DNA from 2 places in the Streptomyces sp. NPDC039430 genome. Region 2 is predicted to be linked to the other one. Evidence: riboswitches for the same ligand, from Rfam matches in the RefSeq annotation. Region 2 holds a riboswitch; the other holds the start of a gene.
What was found. A riboswitch is a leader RNA that binds a small molecule or an ion and turns the genes downstream of it on or off. The one in region 2 is predicted to bind cyclic di-AMP.

Region 1: another riboswitch for cyclic di-AMP. It lies ahead of ACZ7LS_RS09505 (transglycosylase SLT domain-containing protein); the one in region 2 lies ahead of ACZ7LS_RS27930 (M23 family metallopeptidase).

The regions. Positions count from the first base shown of each region.
Region 1 covers NZ_JBVKAK010000003.1:57,145-64,248, reverse strand. Annotated here, with positions in the region: gene ACZ7LS_RS09520 (hypothetical protein) at 1-240, opposite strand, end outside; gene ACZ7LS_RS09515 (SAM-dependent methyltransferase) at 470-1,270, shown strand; gene ACZ7LS_RS09510 (amino acid permease) at 1,592-2,971, shown strand; gene ACZ7LS_RS09505 (transglycosylase SLT domain-containing protein) at 3,009-3,809, opposite strand; cyclic di-AMP (ydaO/yuaA leader) riboswitch at 3,814-3,968, opposite strand; gene ACZ7LS_RS09500 (hypothetical protein) at 4,705-5,322, opposite strand; gene ACZ7LS_RS09495 (hypothetical protein) at 5,326-6,480, opposite strand; gene ACZ7LS_RS09490 (hypothetical protein) at 6,542-6,982, opposite strand; gene ACZ7LS_RS09485 (hypothetical protein) at 6,979-7,104, opposite strand, start outside.
Region 2 covers NZ_JBVKAK010000013.1:60,003-67,106, reverse strand. Annotated here, with positions in the region: gene ACZ7LS_RS27945 (DNA gyrase/topoisomerase IV subunit A) at 1-212, opposite strand, end outside; gene ACZ7LS_RS27940 (M16 family metallopeptidase) at 415-1,782, shown strand; gene ACZ7LS_RS27935 (M16 family metallopeptidase) at 1,800-3,182, shown strand; cyclic di-AMP (ydaO/yuaA leader) riboswitch at 3,371-3,536, shown strand; gene ACZ7LS_RS27930 (M23 family metallopeptidase) at 3,550-4,326, shown strand; gene ACZ7LS_RS27925 (GntR family transcriptional regulator) at 4,520-5,209, shown strand; gene ACZ7LS_RS27920 (HPr family phosphocarrier protein) at 5,328-5,609, opposite strand; gene ACZ7LS_RS27915 (bifunctional acetate--CoA ligase family protein/GNAT family N-acetyltransferase) at 5,786-7,104, shown strand, end outside.

The DNA.
Region 1 (7,104 bases), on a different contig from region 2:
CTTCGCCGCTTCGGCCGTGCCAGTGGCACCGTCCGCGTCGAGGGCGGGCTCATCGGGAACGGCCTCCGCGAGGGCGTCCGAGGGGGCGGCGCCTTCGGGCGCGCTCGCCTCGGTCTCCGCCTGCTCCGAGTCCGTCTCCGCTGTCCCGGCGGGGCGGGGGACCATGAGGCCGGGAACGTACGCCGGGTCTTTCCCCACGGCACGCTCGGGCCAGATATTCGAGTCTATGCGCTGCTCCACGTCCGGAAGTATGGACGAGAATCCTGTGCGAGCCCAGCCCGGCTCGCGTCCGGCCGCCCGTACGCGGCATCTGGCCGCTCGTACATACGCGCCTCGCTCGAACAGCAACTCCCCCCATCACATACTCTGTTACCGCTCGCGCCCACCTGGATCGCTCGAAACGGATACCCCGGCGCCGCGAGCCCCTTCACCGGTTCCTTTCCCCGCCTCCACGCCATGGGAGCGTTCAATGACGGCCCAGCTGCCCAAGCCGCAGATCGACACGAGCAAGCCCCATCCCGCCCGTGTCTACGACTTCCTCCTCGGTGGCAAGGACAACTACGCCACCGACCAGGCGGTGGGGGCACAGCTGCCCGCCGAGGCGAGGGCCGCCGCGCGGCAGAACCGTGCCTTCATGCGCCGCGCGACCGCCTGGCTGGCGCTCAGCGGGATCGACCAGTTCCTCGACATCGGCACCGGTATCCCGACCAAGCCGAACCTGCACCAGATCGTCCAGGAGATCAATCCGAAGGCGCGGGTCGTCTACACCGACAACGATCCCATCGTCCTGCGGCACGCCGAGGCCCTGCTGGTCAGTGCGCCGGAAGGCGCCACCGACTACATCCAGGCGGATGTCCGCGAGCCGCGGGCGATCCTGGAGCACGCCCAGGGGTTCCTGGATTTCAGCCGCCCGATCGCGCTCTCCCTCATCGCCCTCATGCACTTCATCCCGGAGGACGAGAAGCCGTACGACATCGTCGGCACGCTGGTGGAGGCCCTGCCCAGCGGCAGCTATCTGGTGCTCTCGCACGCCGCGTCCGATCTCTATCCGGAGCTGGTGGAACAGGTGGTCGCGCAGTACAAGCGGGGCGGCATCACGCTGGGCTTCCGTACCCGCGCGGGGGTGGCGCGGTTCTTCGAGGGCATGGACCTCGCGGAGCCGGGACTGGTCACGGCTCCTCACTGGTACAAGGGCACGGCCGCGCCGACGGAAGAGGAGAGCGGCGGGTACGACAGCGGCATCTACGCCGGAGTCGCCCGCGTACGCTGACCTGCCCGTCGGTCCATCGCTCCATCGGTCCATGGCTCCGTCGTCGCGTCGTCGCGTCGTCGCGTCGCTCCGTCGTCGCGTCGGGATCGGCTCGTTTTGCCCGGGAGGGCGTGGTCCGGGGACACTGCGTGGTGCCGCAGATCCCCCCACACCCCGAAGGCAGCCTGACCGCTCATGCACGACCAGACCCCGCCCGACACCTCGGCCCGTACCGACCCGGACCGGACGGCTACGGATTCGGATACGGGCACAGCCACGGCCACGGCCGCGGCGGCCGCTCGGACACCGCTCGCCGGCGGGCTCAAGCAGCGCCATCTGACCATGCTCGGCCTCGGCGGGGTCATCGGCGCCGGGCTCTTCGTCGGCTCGGGGGCCGGGATCGCGATGGCCGGGCCCGGGATCGTCGTCTCGTATCTGATCGCGGGCGCGCTCGCGATGTGTGTGATGCGGATGCTGGGCGAGATGTCGGCCGCGATGCCGTCGTCGGGCTCGTTCTCCGTGTACGCCGAGCGGGCGCTCGGCCGGTGGGCGGGGTTCAGCGCGGGCTGGCTGTACTGGTTCCTGCTGGTCGTCGTCCTCGCGGTGGAGGCGACGGGCGCGGCGCGGATCGCGAACGGCTGGCTGCCCTCGGTGCCGCAGTGGGCGTGGGTGCTGGTCTTCATGGTGTTCTTCACCGGCACGAACCTCGCCGCCGTGAAGAACTTCGGCGAGTTCGAGTTCTGGTTCGCCGCCCTGAAGGTGTTCGCGATCGTCGCGTTCCTGGTGCTCGGACTGCTGGCGGTCTTCGGCCTGCTGCCCGACACCGACCCCGTCGGCTTCACCCACCTCGCGGGACAGGACGGCTTCCTGCCCGGCGGCTGGCAGGGCGTCATCTCCGGTGTGCTCGCCGTCGTCTTCGCCTTCGGCGGCCTGGAGGTGGTCACGATCGCGGCGGCGGAGTCCGACGACCCGGTGCGCTCGGTGTCCCGGGCGGTGCGCAGCGCGGTGTTCCGGATCCTGTTCTTCTACGTCGGTTCGATGCTGGTCATCGTGACGGTGCTGCCCTGGACGGCGCAGCGGGCCGGGCTGAGTCCGTATGTCACCGTCCTCGACGCCATCGGCATCCCGTCCGCCGCGCAGATCATGAACATCGTGGTGTTCGTGGCCCTGCTGTCGGCGCTCAACGCCAACCTCTACGGATCGTCCCGGATGGTCTTCTCGCTGGCCGAACGGGGCGAGGCGCCGCGGTCCCTGCTGACGGTGAGCGGCGGCGGTGTGCCCCGGCGGGCGGTCCTCGCGTCCGTGGCGTTCGGCTTCGTGTCGGTGCTGCTCAATCTCCGCTGGCCCGACTCGGTCTTCCTGTACATGCTCAACGCGGTCGGCGCGGTGCTCCTCTTCGTCTGGGCCTTGATCGCCGTGTCGCAGCTGCGGCTGCGGCGCCGTATCGAGCGGGAGGCACCGGAGCGGCTGGTGCTGAGGATGTGGCTCTTCCCGGGGCTGACATGGGCCACGCTCGCCGCGATGGCGGTCGTCTTCGGTCTGATGCTGACGAATGACGCGGCGCGCCCGCAGCTGCTGTGGTCCCTGGGCGCGGCGGCGCTGGTGCTGGCGGCGGCTGGGGTACGGGAGCTGCGCGCGCGGCGCGCCTGGCCGGGGAGCGGCGGGGACACGGGACACGGGACGGGGACACGCGCGAACGCCGGCAGGCCGGACAGGCCCTGAGGGCTGTCCGGCCTGCCGCGACGGGCGTGAGGGCCTGTCAGTAGGGGCCGTTCACGTTGTCGATCGAGCCGTAGCGGTCGGCCGCGTAGTTGCTCGCGGCGGTGATGTTGGCGACCGGGTCGTAGCTGTCCGTCGACGTACCGGGCACGTGGTAGGCCTGGAACGTCGGGTCGATGACCTGCAGGAGGCCCTTGGACGGGGTGCCGGCGGCGGCGTTCGAGTCCCAGTTGTTGATGGCGGACGGGTTGCCCGAGGACTCGCGCATGATGTTGCGGTAGATGCCGTCGTAGGAGCCGGGGATGCCGTGCTGCGCCATGACGTCCAGCGACTCCCGGATCCAGCCGTCCAGGTCGTCGGTGTACGTCGTCGCGGCCGTCTGGGTGGCGGCGCCCGTATCGGCTGCGGCGCTCGCGTCGGTGGTGGCGCTCTCGTCGGCCGTTGAGTCGGCGGTGGAGTCGGCAGGGGCCTCCGACGCGGAGTCCGCCGCGAGCGTCAGCGTGAGACCGGGGTGGATCAGCGACGGGTTGCCGCCGATGACGTCACGGTTGTCCTCATAGAGCTTCTGCCAGCCGCCGCTGATCGAGTACGTGTCCGCGATCCTGGACAGCGAGTCCCCCCAGACCACGGAGTAGGTCGCCGGGACGTCCGTCTGAACGGCGGCGGCCGGAGCCATGGACACCTTGGCGTCGGCGGTGGCGGCGGTGTGCGCCGGGGCCGCTTCCGCGGTGGTCGCGGCCAGCAGGGGGAAGGCGAGTACGGCACCGCCCGTGCCCGCGGTGACGAGGCCTCTGGCGACGGGGTTGTTCTTGGGACGACGGTGCTTAGCCTTTGAGGCCATGACGAATTCCTCTCCTCCGCCTGCGAGGTGAGCTGTCGGGTTCGAGCTGGAGATGCCCGGCCGCACTGTGAATGCGGCTTCACCCCAAGCCGGCCCGTAGTACGGATCGGCGACTTACCTGGGTCCCCCGCTCCTGCCGTACGTGGGTGGGTGTGGGTTTCCGGACGGCGGCAGGATTCGGCGTTCCATCCGGAGTGACGAGAACGTAAGCGAGGACGCCCGGACGAAACAAGCCCTGAATTCACAACGGAATCCAATTCACGATTCCAACCCGGAAAGATCTCGTTACCCACCCGATACCGGGGCTCTCAACTCGCCTTCTCCGTGGACGAAATGAACGAGGAGGCGGCGCTCGCAACCCGGCACTTACGTGACACACATCACGCCCATGACGGAAATGTCCAGCTCACGGGGGTTCCAAGGGAGTGGAAAGTCACATGAACGCTACATAAATGGACTTCGGGGAGAACGGAGATAAATCGCCCATAAAGGAGCGATCCGGCCTGGTCGGTCCGGCCTCGACAGTCCCACCCATGACTGGAAATTCGGGCGTCCCACCGGGCGCCGAATCGCGCTTGATCACGTAATTCGGAAGCCGCCGGGGACGGCCCCTCGCGGACCCCGGCGGACCCCGGCGGATCCCGGGCGAGCCGCTTCTCACGGCAATTGCACCGCTCAACGCCATTGAATTGGCGGAGCCGTGCGCGTTTCTGACCTTCTGTCGTTTCCGAACACGGTCGTGCCACGCGTCAGTTCCGTGGCAGCCTTTCACCGAAGAGTGGATCGAAATCGGCGACCACCCTTCAGCAAAAGGCAGTTCGCGGCCGAAGGGGGAGCGTGGCCGGTCCCACGCTCCCCCTTCGGCCGCCTGCGCGCACCGCGCGCGCGTCCGGCGCTATATGCCCAACTCGGCGAGCCGGCGCGCCGGTTCGTTGCGCCGCCAGGCGATGACCAGGAAGGCGATCAGCCCGAGGACGGGCAGGGCGCAGACGCTCCAGCTCAGCGACAGGGGCGGGCCCGGCTGGTCGAGGACGGTCAGGTGCTTGAGGGTCCCCGTGCCATGACCCTCGGGGCCGTCGATGGCGAAGGTGAGCGCCACGTCGCCCGGGTCGGGGAAGGACTTGATGTCCAGACCCCAGACATCGAGTTTGCGGGGGTGGCGTGCCAGCGGCGTGACGCGGTCATCGGAGTCGAGGCCGGTGGCGTCACGGGTGAGCGTGCCGGATTTGCCCGCTATCCCCCCTTCGGGGGCGAAGGTGAAGTCCAGCGACTGCATGGCACGCAGCGGCCAGGTGGAGAACCCGACGGTCAGGCTGTACGGGCCCGCCTGTACGCGTTCCGTGTGCACGATCCCGACCGGCTCGTAGGCGGCGGCAGGCGCGGCCGACGCGAAGAGCAGGGCCGCCACCGCGGACAGCGCGAGGACCAGGGAGCGTACGCGGCGGGCCGGGGGCCGGCGAGCGGTGGTGCGTGAGGACGGCGCCGGGGCGGGGCCGGTGAGAGGGCTGTGCACGGATCAGTTGCCTTCCGGGCTGGAGGTCGGGGTATTGGCGCGCAGGATGACGGCGAAGCGCGCGCCGAGGAAGCCGGCGAGGGCGCCGAAGGCCAGGCCCACGACGGCGGCGGTCAGCAGACCGGCGGCGTCGGGAGTGCCGGAATCACCGAGCAGGGACTTCTGGAGGAGCACCGAGACGCTGATCACCAGTCCGCCGGACGCGCCCAGGAGCTGGGGCAGCCACCGATTCGACCAGCCACGCGTCGAGCCCAGCCACAGCAGTGTTTCGATGACCGCCGCCGCCAGGAGCATGAACATGGGGATGCTCGCGGGCAGTTCCGGGGCCTTGTCGCCGAGGTTGTCGCGCAGCGGCAGGCCCTGCGAGGCGGCGTAGACGTGGGAGGCCCACGGGGAGAACCACCACAGGAAGCCCTGGATGGCGGCGAGGGTGCCGCTGATGGCGAGGACGGCTCCCCTGCCGAGGGTGAGCCCTCCCATGATGACCAGGAGGACGGCGAAGAAGACGGTGCCCGCGACGACCGGTTCGAAGGGCAGGGGCAGGGCGGCGAAGGCGTTGGTGGTGATGGGGCTGAACGTCATCAGGACAGGGATGCTGACGATCAGTCCGACCCGGCCCCAGCGTTCCGCGCGGGCCGCGGCGAAGACGATGACGCTGCCGACCATCGTGAGCGAGACCGAGATGAACAGCCCGACGTGCGGTGGTGAGTCGAGTACGGCGTCGAATCCGTACAGCGAGTGCCACCACAGATCCAGCAGCCCGTAGAGCAGGAAGAGCGCACCGCCCGTCCCGGCGACCAGATAGCCCAGGGGCGCCGTGAAGGTCCCGCCGAACACCCGGACGGGGCTGCCGCCGACGGCTCGCTCGGCCGGCCGTCCCGCGCGCTGCGCGGCGGTGGCCCGCACCACCATGACCAGGCTGGTGAGACCGGCGACAGCGCTGCCGGAGTACAGCAGGAGATGGGAGAGGGTGAAGAAGGTGTCCGGGCCGATGTCGACGTGCCATTGGACGTCCCAGCTGATGCCGATCAGTGACACCAGCGTGCCGGCCAGTACGAGGTAGGCGCCGAGGACGCCCGGCTGCCCGTACGTCCGGACGAGGCCCGCGCGGCGTGGCCGGGCCAGGTCGTGGGGAACGGTTGCGGAGAGGGGGTTCATCGCGGCTTCTTTCCGGTGGGGGGGGTGGGTCGTCGGTCGCGTACGGGGGTAACGGGGCCGCTCAGCCGGTGACGGTGAGGGGGAAGACCAGGCGCTCCCGGCGTCCGTCGCCTTCGATGCCGATCAGGAGTTCCCAGCGGCCGGGCATCATCAGATGGACGCCGGAGACGCGGTAGCCGCCTCTCCCGTCCGGGGTCGCGGTGGCCGCGGGGGTCGCGTGTCCCGCGGTGGGCAGGACGGCCTGCGCCGTGACGACCGTCGCCGGGCCGGTGGCCGCGGTGTTCCGACGAGGCGTCAGGCGGACGTCGACGGTGGCTGTACCGGTACGGGGAGGGGAGACGGTGAGGGTCACCACCTCCCGGGCGGTGCCGCCGGTCAGGGTCGTATCGGTGGCGCGGCCCGGCAGGATCGACCCGATCGCCAGTACGGACGCCACGACGGCGGCCAGGGCGGCCGCGCCGAGCAGCCCCCGGCGGACCGGCGGCGCGAGAGGTCCGGTCATGGCGTGCCCCCTGAGGGTGAGGCGACCTGGAGCAGATAGGGGACGGTCAGGATGGTGTTGTCCCGCTCCGCCTGGATCCAGACGCGGTAGTGGCCGGGGGCCGGGAAGGTGTGGACGAACGT
Region 2 (7,104 bases):
CGGTCGGGGCGCAGGCCCATCTCGTTCATCTGGTACACGATGCGGCGGTGCACCGGCTTCATACCGTCGCGGGCGTCCGGCAGGGCCCGGGAGTAGATCACCGAGTAGGCGTACTCGAGGAAGGAGCCCTGCATTTCATCGACCACGTCGATGTCGAGGATCTTCTCCTCGAAGTCCTCCGGCGGCGGGGTCTTCGTGCTGCGGCGGGCCATCGCTGCTGCGGCTCCTTCACAGGTTCTGAACGGCAACTTCTCTGACTGACGCGGACCATTGTGGACCGCGCCACTGACAACCCCGACCTCGACCCGTCGTTGAGCACGCGCCGGGGGTGTGCGGCACCGGGAACTTCGCCAGGTGCGAGCACGCTTGCATACAGTGGCAGGACTTCTCCATATCGCGATCGAAGGGACGTACATGCCCATGGGTCACACGGCCACAGCGCAGGCCGGTTCCGGCGGCCTGACAGCGACCGAGCACCGCCTGGCCAACGGCCTGCGCGTGGTGCTCTCCGAGGACCACCTGACCCCGGTCGCCGCGGTGTGCCTCTGGTACGACGTCGGCTCACGGCACGAGGTCAAGGGCCGTACGGGACTCGCCCACCTCTTCGAGCACCTGATGTTCCAGGGCTCGGCGCAGGTGAAGGGGAACGGCCACTTCGAGCTGGTGCAGGGGGCCGGCGGCTCCCTGAACGGCACCACCAGCTTCGAGCGCACCAACTATTTCGAGACGATGCCCACCCACCAGCTGGAGCTGGCGCTCTGGCTGGAAGCCGACCGGATGGGCTCGCTGCTCGCCGCGCTCGACGACGAGTCCATGGAGAACCAGCGGGACGTCGTCAAGAACGAGCGCCGCCAGCGGTACGACAACGTGCCCTACGGTACGGCCTTCGAGCGGCTGACCGCGCTCGCGTACCCCGAGGGCCATCCGTACCACCACACCCCGATCGGCTCGATGGCCGACCTGGACGCGGCGACCCTGGAGGACGCCCGCGCGTTCTTCCGTACGAACTACGCGCCGAACAACGCGGTGCTCTCGGTCGTCGGCGACATCGACCCCGAGCAGACGCTCGGCTGGATCGAGAAGTACTTCGGCTCGATCCCCTCCCACGACGGCAAGCAGCCGCCGCGCGACGGTTCGCTCCCCGACACCATCGGTGAGCAGTTGCGCGAGGAGATCCACGAGGAGGTCCCGGCCCGCGCCCTGATGGCCGCGTACCGGCTGCCGCACGACGGCACCCGCGAGTGCGACGCCGCGGACCTGGCGCTGACCGTCCTCGGCGGCGGCGAGTCCTCCCGGCTCCATAACCGGCTGGTGCGCCGCGACCAGACCGCGGTCGCCGCGGGCTTCGGACTGCTGCGCCTGGCGGGCGCGCCCTCCCTCGGCTGGCTGGACGTGAAGACGTCCGGCGGGGTCGAGGTCCCGGAGATCGAGACAGCGGTCGACGACGAGCTGGCACGCTTCGCCGCGGAGGGCCCGACCGCCGAGGAGATGGAGCGGGCCCAGGCCCAGCTGGAGCGCGAGTGGCTGGACCGGCTCGGTACGGTCGCCGGCCGCGCCGACGAACTGTGCAGGTACGCCGTGCTCTTCGGCGACCCGCAGCTGGCGCTGACCGCCGTGACCCGCGTCCTGGACGTCACCGCGGAAGAGGTACGGGCCGTCGCCGCGGCGCGGCTGCGCCCCGACAACCGCGCGGTGCTGGTCTACGAACCGGTCACCGCCGACGGCGACGACGCCTCCGCCGATGAAGACGAGACCGACGAGCACGAGGGGGCGGACCAGTGACCGACGCTGCCGTGACCATGGACTTCCACCCGCGTCCGACAGCCGGCGAGGCCAGGCCCTGGGCCTTCCCCGCCCCCGGGCGCGGCGCTCTCGACAACGGACTGACGGTGCTGCGCTGCGACCGTCCCGGCCAGCAGGTGGTGGCGGTCGAGATCAATCTCGACGCCCCGCTGGACGCCGAGCCCGAGGGGCTCGACGGCATCGCCACCATCATGGCGCGGGCCTTCTCCGAGGGCACCGACAAGCGCAGCGCCGAGGAGTTCGCCGCCGAGCTGGAGCGCTGCGGCGCCACGCTCGACGCGCACGCCGACCACCCGGGCGTCCGGATCTCCCTGGAGGTCCCCGTCTCCAGGCTGCCCAAGGCGCTCGGTCTGCTCGCCGAGGCGCTGCGGGCCCCCGCCTTCGCGGACAGCGAGGTCGAGCGGCTCGTACGCAACCGTCTCGACGAGATCCCGCACGAGACCGCCAACCCGGGCCGCCGCGCCGCCAAGCAGCTGTCCAAGGAGCTGTTCCCGGCCTCCTCGCGCATGTCACGGCCGCGCCAGGGCACCGAGGAGACGGTGGAGCGCATCGACGCCGCGGGCGTGCGCGCCTTCTACGAGGCGCATGTGCGCCCCGCCACGGCCACCGCTGTGATCGTCGGTGATCTCACCGGCGTCGATCTCGACAAGATCCTCGCCGACACCCTCGGCACCTGGACCGGCGACACCGTCGCCCCCCGTCCCATGCCGCCCGTGACCGCCGACGACACGGGCCGTGTGGTGATCGTGGACCGCCCCGGCGCCGTCCAGACCCAGCTGCTGATCGGCCGCATCGGCGCCGACCGGCACGACCGGGTCTGGCCCGCCCAGGTCCTCGGCACGTACTGCCTGGGCGGCACGCTCACCTCCCGGCTCGACCGGGTGCTGCGCGAGGAGAAGGGCTACACCTACGGCGTACGGGCCTTCGGCCAGGTGCTGCGCTCCTCGGCGCCCGACGCGCCGGGCGGTGCGGCCGGCGCGGCGATGCTCGCCATCAGCGGCTCCGTGGACACCGCGTCCACCGGCCCGGCGCTGGACGACCTCTGGAAGGTGCTGCGCACCCTCGCGGCCGAGGGGCTGACCGACGCCGAGCGCGATGTGGCCGTCCAGAACCTGGTGGGGGTGGCCCCGCTGAAGTACGAGACGGCGGCCTCCGTCGCGAGCACGCTGGCCGACCAGGTCGAGCAGTACCTGCCGGACGACTTCCAGGCGCAGCTGTACGCGCGGCTGGCCGAGACCGGCACCGTCGAGGCGACGGCCGCGGCCGTCAACGCCTTCCCGGTGGACCGGCTCGTCACCGTGCTCGTCGGTGACGCCGCGCAGATCAAGGAGCCGGTCACGGCTCTCGGGATCGGCGAAGTGACGGTCGTCACGGGCTGATCCGGCCTCTTCGTGGAACCCCGGTGGCTTCGGCCGCCGGGGTTTCCCTTTATGTCCCTCTTTGAGGGGGAGGGTGGTTGTCTGCCCTGTGGTGTGCGCTACAAAGGGGCCTGTCTGTTTGGTGATTGAAAGACCACCCGCTTAACGTCGGTCCGGCTGTCCGCCAGTTGCGCCGCGTCCGCGGCACCGGACAGTCATCGCCGAGTCCCCGTCAGGCGCGAGCCTGGGGAGCCGGGGACCCACGAAGTCCCTGGGGTGAATCGGGTGTCGCCGCCGTGAGTGGCAGGCACGCCCGTAGGAGACCTTCCTGCTCCGAACCCGTCAGCTAACCCGGTAGGCGAGAAGGAAGGAAAGGACCAGCCACCCCATGGCGTTCACCCGTGCCACCGGGAAGCATCGTGCCCGCAGCCGTATGAGCCGCAGGAGCGCGGGCGTCGCGGGTGCCGCGACCCTCGCCGCCACCGGCGTCATCAGCACCCTCGCCGCTTCCCCGGCGCTCGCCGCCGACACCGGCGTGGCCGCCGCCCGGCCGACCGGTCTTGCCCAGGCCCTGGTCATCAACGACTCCCTCGCCGGCACCATCGACGCCCAGGCCGACGCGCAGCGCCGGGCCGCCGCCGAGGTCAGGGCGAGGGCCGCGGCGAAGGCGGAGGCGGCGCGCAAGGCGGAGGCCCGCGCCCAGGAGCTCCGCGCGGAGAAGGAGCGCGCGGCGCGGGCCGCCGAGCGCGAACGCCTCAACGCCTTCCAGCTCCCCATCGCCGGCTCGTACGTCACCACCGGTTACCGGGCGGGCGGCTCGCTCTGGTCCTCCGGCAGCCACTCGGGCGTCGACTTCCGCGCCGCCTCCGGCACGTCCGTCGTGGCCGTGGGCGCGGGCACCGTGGTCGAGGCGGGCTGGGGCGGCTCGTACGGCAACAACATCGTGCTGCGGATGAGCGACGGCACGTACACCCAGTACGGCCATCTCTCCTCGATCGGCGTCGCCGTCGGCCAGAGCGTCACCCCGGGGCAGCGGATCGGCGTCTCGGGCGCGACCGGCAACGTCACCGGGCCGCACCTCCACTTCGAGGCCAGGACGGGCCCCGACTACGGCTCGGACATCGACCCCGTCGCGTATCTGCGCGCGCACGGCGTGAACGTCTGACCACTCCGCCCCCCCGAAGGCCCCGGCGCAGCGCCGGGGCCTTCGGCGTCGCGTCCGCGCCCGCCGCGGTCCGCTGGCCAAAAGATATCCATGGATTCCGGGCACCCATCGGAAATTCGCGATGATTGCAATAGAGTCACGGAACAGGCGTCGATCGGCAGCGTTTCGCGCGGATTAAGGCGGAGGTTCGGACATGCGCATTCCCGCGCACTCGGTATGCACGGCTATTCGCGACGACATCATCTCCGGCGTATTCGAACGCGGCAGCCGGCTCACGGAGGAGCACCTGGCACGGCGCTACGGCGTCTCCCGCGTCCCGGTGCGCGAAGCCCTGCGCACGCTGGAGTCGGAGGGCTTCGTGACCACCCGCCGCCATGTCGGCGCCTGTGTGGCCGAGCCCACGGAGCAGGAGGCGGCCGACCTGCTCGACGTGCGGCTGCTGCTGGAGCCGCTGGGCGCCGCGCGCGCCGCCCAGCGCCGTACGGAAGCCCATCTCAAGGTCCTGCGCGGCCTGGTCAGACTGGGGCAGGAGCGGGCCCGCAGAGGCCAGGGCGAGGATCTGCGCTCACTGGGCGCCTGGTTCCACGAGACGCTCACGCAGGCGTCGGGAAGCCCGGCGCTCACCGCCCCGCTCACCCAGCTCCGGCACAAGATCGCCTGGATGTACGTGGTCGACCAGCCCGCCAGCCCCCTGGAGTCCTGGGCGGAGCACGGCGCGATCGTGGACGCCGTGGCGCGTGGCGACGCGGAGCGGGCGCGGACGCTGACGGCGCTGCACGCGGAGCGTACGGCGGCGGCGCACCGGCTGAAGCGACCGGAGCGCGGCCGGGAAAAGGTGAGGGTTTCGCAACATGCCGTAAACATCGCGAGCGTCCGCAATTAACAATCACGCCGTATACAAAGAAGAGAAATAGCCCGGCTGTCCTTTTTGCTGCCCGCATGGAAAACGGAGCCGGGGTCCACTGAATTCAGTGGACCCCGGCTCCGTCGTGGAAATACGCTCAGACCGTCTCGGGAAGCTCGTCGAGCCCTTCCGCGACCAGCTTCGCCAGCCGGTCGAGAGCGGCGTCGGCGCCCTCCGCCTCGGAAGCGAGGACGACCTCCTCGCCGCCCTGCGCGCCCAGGCCGAGCACCGCGAGCATCGACGCGGCGTTGACGGGGTTGCCGTCGGCCTTCGCGATCGTCACCGGGACGCCGGCGGCCGTGGCGGCGCGGACGAAGATGGAGGCGGGACGGGCGTGCAGGCCCTCGGCCCAGCCGACATTGACGCGGCGCTCAGCCATGGTGTTGCCCTTCAAGTCTCAAAAACGATGTCTAGACCAGCGTCTCATGTGCCACGAATTGCTCCGGTGCCGCCCCGGGACGGACCACGCCCCCGGCACCGGACGGACCTCGCCCCCGGTGCCGTACCTGCCCCGGACCCCGGGCCGTGGCGGCGCCCGCGCCGTAGGCTTTGCCCATGGAGACGCCGCCGGACCATGCGTACCCCGATCACTGGGAAGCGGACGTGGTGCTGCGCGACGGAGGCACCGCGCGGATCAGGCCCATCACCACCGCCGACGCGGAGCGGCTGGTCAGCTTCTACGAACAGGTCTCCGACGAGTCGAAGTACTACCGGTTCTTCGCCCCCTACCCGCGTCTCTCCGACCGGGACGTGCACCGCTTCACCCACCACGACTACGTGGACCGGGTGGGCCTCGCCGTGACGGTGGGCGGCGAGTTCATCGCGACCGTACGGTACGACCGCATCGACGAGCGCGGGCTCCCGGCGGCCGCGCCCGCCGACGAGGCCGAGGTCGCCTTCCTCGTCCAGGACGCGCACCAGGGACGCGGTGTCGCCTCGGCCCTGCTCGAACACATCGCGGCGGTCGCCCGCGAACGGGGCATCCGGCGCTTCGCCGCCGAGGTCCTGCCTGCCAACAACAAGATGATCAAGGTGTTCCGGGACGCCGGCTACACGCAGAAGCGCAGCTTCGAGGACGGCTCCGTACGTCTCACCCTGGACCTCGAACCCACCGCGGAATCCCTCGCCGTGCAGCGTGGCCGCGAACAGCGCGCCGAGGCGCGCTCGGTGCAGCGCCTGCTCACGCCCGGCTCGGTCGCCGTCGTCGGCACCGGACGCGCGCCCGGCGGCGTCGGCCGCACGGTCCTGCGCAATCTGCTCGAAGCGGGCTTCACCGGACGCGTGTACGCGGTGAACCACGCCTTCGCCGAGGACCTGGCCGAGCTGGACGGCGTCCCCGCCTTCCGGTCCGTCGCGGCGATCGGCGACCCGGTCGACCTCGCGGTACTCGCCGTACCGGCGGAGCGGGTGCCGGAAGCGGTCGCGGACTGCGGCCGGCACGGTGTCCGCGGTCTGGTGGTCCTCTCCGCCGGTTACGCGGAGAGCGGCGCCGAGGGCCGGGAACGCCAGCGCGAACTGGTGCGGCAGGCCCGCTCGTACGGGATGCGCATCATCGGACCCAACGCGTTCGGGATCATCAACACGGCCGAGGCCGTCAGGCTGAACGCCTCGCTCGCGCCCGAGCCGCCCGACCGGGGCCGTATCGGGCTGTTCACCCAGTCGGGAGCCATCGGCATCGCCCTGCTCTCCGGGCTCTACCGGCGCGGCGCGGGCCTGTCGTCCTTCATCTCCGCGGGCAACCGCGCGGACGTCTCCGGCAACGACATCCTCCAGTACTGGTACGAGGACCCGGACACCGATGTCGCCCTCCTCTACCTCGAATCGATCGGCAACCCGCGCAAGTTCACCCGGCTCGCCCGTCGTACGGCGGCGCT